2 regions of the Pseudoalteromonas sp. RB2-MNA-CIBAN-0110 genome follow, and region 1 is predicted to be linked to the other one. Evidence: riboswitches for the same ligand, from Rfam matches in the RefSeq annotation. Region 1 holds a riboswitch; the other holds the start of a gene.
What was found. Region 1 has a riboswitch for lysine ahead of dapA (4-hydroxy-tetrahydrodipicolinate synthase). Riboswitches for the same ligand answer to the same signal wherever they lie in the genome.
Positions count from the first base shown of each region.

Region 2: linked by a shared signal. The riboswitch ahead of lysC (lysine-sensitive aspartokinase 3) and the one ahead of dapA (4-hydroxy-tetrahydrodipicolinate synthase) in region 1 are both predicted to bind lysine.

Region 1 is NZ_JBEOOQ010000034.1:40,557-44,960, reverse strand. It holds gene AAEY68_RS15570 (PLP-dependent decarboxylase) at 1-1,074, opposite strand, end outside; gene AAEY68_RS15565 (2,3,4,5-tetrahydropyridine-2,6-dicarboxylate N-succinyltransferase) at 1,074-1,814, opposite strand; gene dapA (4-hydroxy-tetrahydrodipicolinate synthase) at 1,830-2,714, opposite strand; lysine riboswitch at 2,905-3,104, opposite strand; gene AAEY68_RS15555 (DNA-3-methyladenine glycosylase I) at 3,297-3,992, shown strand; gene AAEY68_RS15550 (protein adenylyltransferase SelO) at 4,004-4,404, shown strand, end outside.
Region 2 is NZ_JBEOOQ010000055.1:14,257-18,660, forward strand. It holds gene AAEY68_RS19470 (MksB family condensin complex protein) at 1-313, opposite strand, end outside; gene nhaD (sodium:proton antiporter NhaD) at 536-1,783, shown strand; lysine riboswitch at 1,885-2,057, shown strand; gene lysC (lysine-sensitive aspartokinase 3) at 2,133-3,536, shown strand; gene AAEY68_RS19485 (4'-phosphopantetheinyl transferase family protein) at 3,570-4,328, opposite strand.

The DNA of each region.
Region 1 (4,404 bases):
CTGGCTAAACACTAGCCAGTCGTGCTCATTTAAATCGCTTGGTAAGTTATGTTCACCCAAGCAATCAAGCGCTGTACAAAGTGGGCCGTATAAAGTGACCGCTTGAGTTTTAGCACTGGATTCACGCAGTAACGCAGCAGGAAAATCTTGGCTGGTAACAGCAGGGCGTAATAAGTGGTTTATACCGCCGCTTAAAATGACTTGCTGTTGATTATAGTTTTGTTTGCGCTCTATTACTGGGTTTGCGTAATGACCACATTCGCCAACGGCATAACGACCAAGTTCCATCCATAATTCCTCTACACCCGCATCATTTTTAATTTTAGCGAGCGCAGCTATTAAGTCATCCCAATCAAGCGTTGCTTCATTTTGTGTATAAGGAATACCTAAACCGCCACCTAAATCGAGAATTTTAAGGCTAATATTTAAATCGCTGGCAAGTTGGCTAAGAGGTGCAATCATTTGTGACCACAAGTCGCTTAGTTTTTGCGTGCTAAGCATGTTGCCCCACTGAAAAATATGTAAGCCGTCAAACTTAAGTGCAGGGTAGTCGGTTACATTGAGTGCTTGCCACTCATCACAACCCAAACCAAACGGCGTAAGGCTGTCGCCGCCCAGTGGATTTTTTTCACCTTCAGGCCAGCGTAATTGCACTCGGAGTAATACTTGTAACTGCGTATTTTGCAGTTGCGCTTGTTGGTTTAACCAACGTACTTGATTGAGGCTTTCGGCTACGAATATACGTACTCCGCGCTCAATAAAGTGTTTAATTTGTTTAGGGCTTTTTGCAGGCCCTGTGTTGAGCACGCGCTGTGAGCTAATACCTTGTGCTAGCACTTGCTCAAGCTCACCTTTACTTGCTACGTCAAAATTAAAACCAGCGTTGTCTAAGCTTTGAATAATTTTAGACAGTGGATTTGCTTTTACCGCGTACCACAGTTTTACATCGGTTTGCGCAACTAAACGTGCAAGATGCGCGTTTAGTTGATCTAGGTCGTAAACAAAAAAAGGTGTATCAAGTTGTTGTGTAATTGTATTTACAGCGGTTTTGATAGGCGTGCTCAAAAAGCTCATTATCGTAAAACCTCTTCAAGCAATAACGATGCATCGCTTTTCTCGTCGCGGTATTTAACAATTAACGCACACGACATGCTTAAGCCTTGCTCGCGCGCCCACTCGTTTGACGCAGGGCGAGAGCCTGGTATTACAATCGCGTATTCTGGGATTGGCTCGCCTTTATCTAGTTGGCGCTCGTTTACGCAGTCGTATACCGGAATAGTCGCCGATAAACGCACGCCTGGGGCAAGTACTGCACCTTTTTTAATGACTACACCTTCAACAATAATACAGCCAGCGCCAATAAAGGCGTCGTCTTCTACAACTACTGGGCTTGCACCAATTGGCTCAAGTACACCACCAAGCTGCACTGCAGCACTTAAATGTACGTTTTTACCTACTTGTGCACACGAGCCAACTAATGCGTGGCTATCTACCATTGTGCCTTCGTCGATGTATGCACCAATGTTTACATACGCTGGTGGCATAATAATCGTGCCTTTAGCAACATAAGCACCACGGCGAACACTAGAGCCACCCGGCACCATACGTACGCCATCGTCAGTACTAAATTCTTGCGGAGCTAAGTTATGTTTATCAACAAAACCACCTGCAAACTCAGTATTAGTGCCATTTTTGAAGGCATCCAAAATGCCTTGTTTTACTTCTACGTTAGCTTGCCATTGGCCGCTTTCGTTTTGTGATGCTGCGCGTACTGCGCCCGATTCTAAATTATTTAATAGTTCTAACCAGCTCATTATAAAAACCTGTATTTAATGCCAAGATAAAATGGTGTTGTTTGCAGTTGTGATGCAATCGGTTTGAGTTAACTCAAGGTGTGTTAAAGGTGGACGAAGTTGCGGGCTGCTTAAGCGACCTTGCAAATGCATCAATACCTTTACGGGAATAGGGTTTGCAACAGCAAATAGGCTATTAATAGCGCTTGACCACTGGGCAAATAAATTAGGGTGTTGACCACTTAAGCTGCGTTTAACAAACTCGTGAGTTTGTGCGGGCCATGCATTTGCAGCTACCGACACTAAACCTTTTGCACCGGCTTGGGCAAAATATGGCATTAGCGCATCGTCGCCACTAAAAATAGCTAAATTAGGCGCTGCTTGGCGATAAGCTTCAAACTGAGCAATGCTGCCGCTCGCTTCTTTTAGTGCCCATAAATTTTTATTATTTTGTAAGTTTTGAATTGTTGCCGTTGGAATGCTAACAGCACTTCGACCCGGTACGTTATAAAGCATACACGGGTGAACACTTGCATTAAGTAGGCTTTCAAACCAATGAGTTTGACCTATAGCGCCAGGCTTTGCATAAAGCGGTGAGCCAAGTAAAAAGCTATGAATTGGGAGTGTATTACAGTAGTTAACCCACTCAATTTGTTGCTTTAAGTTACTACCGCCCACAGCAACCATGAGTGGTACTGCTGGTTTTAGTTGGCATACGTGTTCAACAATGGCTTGTTGCTCTTTTAGCGTGAGTGCTAAACCTTCGCCCGTACTGCCAAGTAGTAAAATACCGTTATGTGCCGCTTCTTGATCGCTAACCAGTTTAGTTAACGTGTTGTAGTCAACATCGCCGTGTTGATCAAATGGCGTTACGAGCGCGGTCCACAATGAGTAGTCGTTTAAATTGAAGTTGTTGATCATCTCTCACGAACTTATAATTTGTACCAACTTTATTAAAAACGTGATCATTTTAGCGATAACTAATTTAATGCAATTGGTATTATTCGAAGAGTTAAAAAGCTTTATGGAAGGAGCCGCATTAACGTCGTTCGAACTAATAATTCGAAGAGCGAATGGGCTTAAAATAATAGGGCGCACGGCCTTAATATTTAAGACCAGAAGCTCTCCACCAAACTAATAAGCTGCTTTTATAAGCAGCTATTGGTGACAGTCGCTAGGGTTCAACCTAGTCGCCCGAAATAAACACCTCGCAAAAGTGGTTACTTCTCGGCGTTAATTCCCCTCACGTATGCTCACTGGAGTTTGCGCTCCTAACATACGCTACCTGAATAACGCACCTCTTCTAGCCCTTTACACCTGTTTGTAGAGTAAAAACTTACAAACCTGTGCAATTTAAATAGGGTAATTACGGCGATTAAAGCATTTTAGCCGTCTAGGTGTCAAGCGACTAAATGCATATTCATTCATCCATAATGGGAGTGGTTACGTATTGGGTGCTTTTCTCGTACACTAGCAATATAAGTAGTGAGGTATTTAATTAGTATGGAAAAATTTAGCGATATTTATAAGCGAGCGGTAGAGCGAAAAGGCTCCGAAAAAATGCTTAAGTTATTACTTGCAAAACCGCTATCTAAAAAACAACTAAGCACGTTAAGTGACGACGATTGGCTTGAGGAATTTACTCGAAAAGTATTTCAAAGCGGCTTTTATTGGTCAGTCATTAATAATAAGTGGCCAGGCTTTAGAGAGGTTTTTTGGGATTTTAGCGTTGATAAGTTATTAATGATGCCACCTGATATGCTGGAACAAAAAGCAACGGATGAGCGAATCGTTCGTAACTATAAAAAAGTAAAAACAATTACCGAAAATGCTTACATGATCCACGAAATAGCAGGGGAACATGGCAGTTTTAGCCAGTTTGTCGCTAATTGGCCTGCAGACGATATTATTGGTTTATGGGCGTATTTAAAAAAACATGGTTCGCGTTTAGGCGGAAATACAGGACCTTATGCGCTACGAGCACTTGGTAAAGATACCTTTTTACTATCACGCGATGTAGAGAATTACTTACGTGCTCATAAAATTATAGACGGCGGCTTACAAACTAAAAAATCACTGAGTGCTGCCCAAGCTTTTTTTAATGAAATGCAAAAGCAAAGCGGCTTAAGTATGCAAGAGTTAAGTTTAATTGTTGCTTATGGCGTTGGTGACAACCGTGTTGGTATAAGTCAGCAATAATAGGAATTACCATGAAATTAGTGCCAAGATACACAGACATTACGGAAAACTTTGCGATAGAAGATTTTCCTGCAAGCGTTGCCTCTCCTCAGTTATTGCTGTGGAACGAGAGCTTAGCAAAAGAGTTTAATATTAACGTTGCAGCTGATTTGCGTGCTAGCACTTTTAGCGGTAACGAAAAACAGGCGATTCCTGCAGTAGCACTTGGTTACTCTGGGCACCAATTTGGACATTTTTCACCACGTTTAGGCGATGGGCGAGCGCATTTGCTGGGCGCTATTAATGATGATAAAAACCAGTTGTGGGATATTCAATTAAAAGGCTCTGGTGCTACTCCTTACTCAAGAGGGGGAGATGGACGTTGTGCACTTGGTCCTGCTATTCGTGAATACGTAATGAGCGAGGCAATGCA
Region 2 (4,404 bases), on a different contig from region 1:
GGTCGTCGACTAATACGCTAATTTCTTGCGCTAAGCCTAAATGTTCTTCTTGCAGTAAAAAAGTAGCAAAATCGGCAATGGCACGATTTATTTCAAGCTGAGAAGATTTAGCCAGTGGAATTAAAATATCTTGGTTTAACAAACGATTTGTTTCTTTATAAATGCGTTCGTTTGACCACGTAGGCTGCTTTTGCTTAATCGCGTTTTGTACGTCTTTTAGGCTAAAGTCAGCCATTTTAAAACGTTTAAATAATAGCTCTAATACACCCCAATGTTCGGTTATGGTGTTTAGCAGCTTTTTAGCTGGGATCATAAGGGGTTACAACATCCTAGTATTTTATTATTGAGTTCTTTTAGAAGACTCATTATTACGTATTTTTAATTAACCTTGTCTGTATATAGTATTCGTTTTTAAGACCATTTAATAATAGTTTTTGCATAGAGGCAGTGCTAAAATTCGCGCCGAAAATAGGCACATGAAATGGAATGTTATTTGTGTGTTCTTTAAAACTATATCAAAGGTTGTTTAACTACCATGGTTTCCTCGATTATTCTAACCCTGATAGCGATTGCATTTTTACTGATCGTTATAGAAGATATAATCCATGTAAATAAAGCTAAAACCACGCTGTTTTTTGGTACGCTTTGCTGGATTCTTCTTTTTATATACCCTCTACACGGGCAAAGCCCCGATACGATTCAACACCTTTTAAATGAAAATATTTTAGAAATTGCCTCTCTATGGTTATTTTTAATGGCTGCAATGACCTTTGTCGCGTATTTAAATTCAAAGGGGTTTATAGAAAACATTGTTCACCGCGTTATGCCAAAAAGTATTAGCGAAAAAAAGCTCATGTTTTTGGTGGGTGGTTTTGCATTTTTGTTTTCGTCTATTTCAGACAACGTAACAGCTACGCTTATATCGCTCGCGGTTGTTATGTCATTAAAACTTGAACCTAAAAAGCTCATTAAATACGCCACTCTTATTGTATTTGGGGTTAACTCAGGTGGGGTATCGCTAATAACAGGTGACGTAACCACACTAATGATATTTTTAGATGGCAAAGTAACCATTGCTCATTTATTACTACTTATAGCGCCAGCACTTGCAAGTGTTATGCTGCTAGCCGCGTTACTGTCTATCGGTATGAAAGGGCGTGTTGAGTTTGCTGGTGCAGGTAAAACCCGCATCGAAAAAACCGACATTACCATTGCTGTTATATTTTTATCTACCGTAGTGAGCACACTTATGCTGAGTGTAGTTTACAGCGTACCGCCTTTATTAACCTTCTTGTTCGGCTTATCAGTGATGTTTTTAGTAGCGCAATTTTTAATGCGCAAAAAAGACATAAACAAAGACATAATCGATTTTGTTCGCGATATAGAATACGACACATTATTGTTTTTTGTAGGTGTACTTTTACTTGTAGGCGCACTTAAAGAAATTGGTATGCTAAGTAAATTTACCGACCTATATACGGTAATGGCACCTGAATACGCAAACTACTTAATGGGCATATTATCAGCAGGGGTCGATAACGTACCGCTTACTGCTGCTTTATTAAAAGCCGATATAGTAATGAGCCAACAGCACTGGTTGTCGTTTACTTATGCAACGGGCGTGGGCGGTTCAATGCTTATCATTGGGTCGGCTGCGGGCATTATTGCCATGAGCAAAGTTAAAGCGCTTACCTTTATGAGCTACTTGCGTTTATCGCTGCATTTATTAATTTGCTACACGGTTGGATATGCGGGCTCGTATTACATGGGCAGTTTTATTTAACGCATAAATTATTAAATGCTTGACAGCTAGACGTCTAAACGATAACTTTCAAAGCCCCGCTACTTAGTGGGGTTTTGTTTTATTAGCCACTGGTTAATAAAGCATTCAGAAGAGGTGCGATACTTAGGTACTTAATGTTAGGCGACGAAAGCCGATGATCATTAAGGAGGGAAGTACTCGCCGAGGAAAATAATGGTACGTCGTCATTGTTTTTCGGTTTATGGGGCTGAATCCTCAAAACTGTCACCAATATAGGTGGAGAGCTTCTGGCAGTGGACTTATCTTCAAGCATTCCTTTGCCAAGTTCTTCTTGTTTTATTGCGATTTGGATATCGCGAAAGGAGACTAAATGACTACCCAATCAGCGCCACAAACAGTGCCTCAAACAGAGTTAAGCGCAAAATCAGATTATATCGTTGCCAAATTTGGCGGAACAAGTGTTGCAAATTTTGAAGCGATGAGTCGCTGTAGCGAAATTATTGTTGCAGATGAAAGCGTACGTATTGTTGCCGTGAGCGCCAGTGCCGGCGTAACTAACCACTTAGTTGCACTGTGCAAACCAAGTATTACCTCAAGTGAGCGCCAAGAACACATAAATGGCGTGCTTGCTATTCAACACACTATTTTAGATGAGTTATCGCTAGATGCCGATTTAGCGGTTGGCTTTAACGAAACCCTAAAAGCATTTCAAACGTTGGCTCAAGAGTCACTAACAACCGATCAGCAACACGACGAGCTACTTAGCTTTGGTGAGCGTTTATCGTCGTATTTGTTTGCTCAGGTACTGCGTTTACAAGGTTTAAATGCCGATCGCTTTGATGTGCGTAAGGTGCTTAAAACCGACAGCCAATTTGGCAAAGCAACGCCCAATGTTGCAGCCACAGCGCAAGCTGCTAAAGAGCATTTAATTCCGTTATTAGACGCTCAAGTAATTGTAACTCAGGGATTTATTGGCAGTGACGAATACGGCCAAACAACAACGCTAGGACGTGGTGGTTCAGACTATAGCGCTGCATTATTAGCTGAAGCAATCAACGCTAAAAGCGTGCATATTTGGACCGACGTAGTGGGCATTTTTAGCACCGACCCGCGTTTGTGCGCAAAAGCGACGCCTATTGCACGTTTAAGTTTTGACGAAGCCGCTGAAATGGCAACCTTTGGCGCAAAAGTATTGCACCCAGCGACTATTTTACCAGCGAGCCGTAGCCACATTAATGTGTTTGTAGGTTCTAGCCGAGAGCCAGAACGTGGCGGTACATGGATTGAGCGCGAAAAATCGCAGCAACCAGGTATACGCGCAGTAACACAACGTAAAAACCAAATTTTGCTTACGCTTAAAAGCCCAGAAATGCTACTAGCAAGCGGCTTTTTAGCACGCGTATTTACACTATTAAGTGAATACAATATATCGGTTGATTTGGTAACCACATCAGAAATCAGCGTAGCTATAACTCTTGATAACGCGCAAAACGCTTCGCGCCCAGAACTCGACCAAGAATGCCTAGATAAGCTTGCAGAGTTTTGCCATGTTTCGGTAGAAAACAACCTAACATTGGTGGCACTTATTGGCTCTGAGATTCAATTACGCCAACACGAAATGAACTTAATGAGTGTATTAAAAGACTTTAACATTCGATTAATTTGTCATGGTGCTAGTAAGCACAACCTATGCTTTTTAGTAGAGCAAACTGAGTCAGATAACGTAGTACAGTCTATTCATAGCCGTTTATTAGAAAATGATTTTGCTGCGTAAGTAATCGTTATTCAGGAAAATCACCTAGTAAAGTTACTTAACAAAGTCGGTTAATAAAAAGCATCGCCAGTCGATGCTTTTTTTATGCACCACACTTACATCAAAACAAACATTGCTGTCACTGCTATCAACTACAGTAACGCGATTACTGCAAGCACTCAGCTTTGCACTATGTAATTCGTCAAACACATTGGGGCTAAGTAATTTTGCAATAGGGCGGCTGGTGGCTTTAGCAAGTGACTCTTTTAATGTCCAAATTCTAAAAAACGTATCTGCTTGGGCTTGGGTATTAGTAGGCTCAGTGATAAGTGTAATTTCATCATTATGATAAAAATGCTTAGCGAGCTTTTCAAACGGGCGCTTTAGGCTTACTTTTTCAATATCAAACCCAAACTCACTTTTATCAAAATTTAGCGCTACGCCAACCAAACCATGCGAGTGCGAAATACAGGTATTAATAACATCACCATTTACGCGTATTTGCAGCTTTGAGCTTGCCTCGTCAAATTCGGTACTCATTTTATTAAGGGCTACGTGCGCATGTTGCGGCTGCGCTACTTTAATAAGGTGTTTTAACAATAACCGCGTCGCTAAATACTCTTGCTTAGCTGGCGGGCTTTTACGGCGGTTTATAATAGTTAATTCAAATGGGCTTAAGCAATCGGGCAAATTAAAGTCACTAAGCTCAAGTGTTTTAGCATTAAATAATAAAATACTGTTACTCGCTAAAGACAAATTTGCCAATTGAGTTGAAGTAATACCCAAGGCGTTTTTAAAATAGTGTTCAGTCATAAAAGCCCTAAAGCAAAAGAAGTCGCTGATATTGTGAGCGGTTAACGCCACTAATAAAGGCTGGGTACAATTTTAT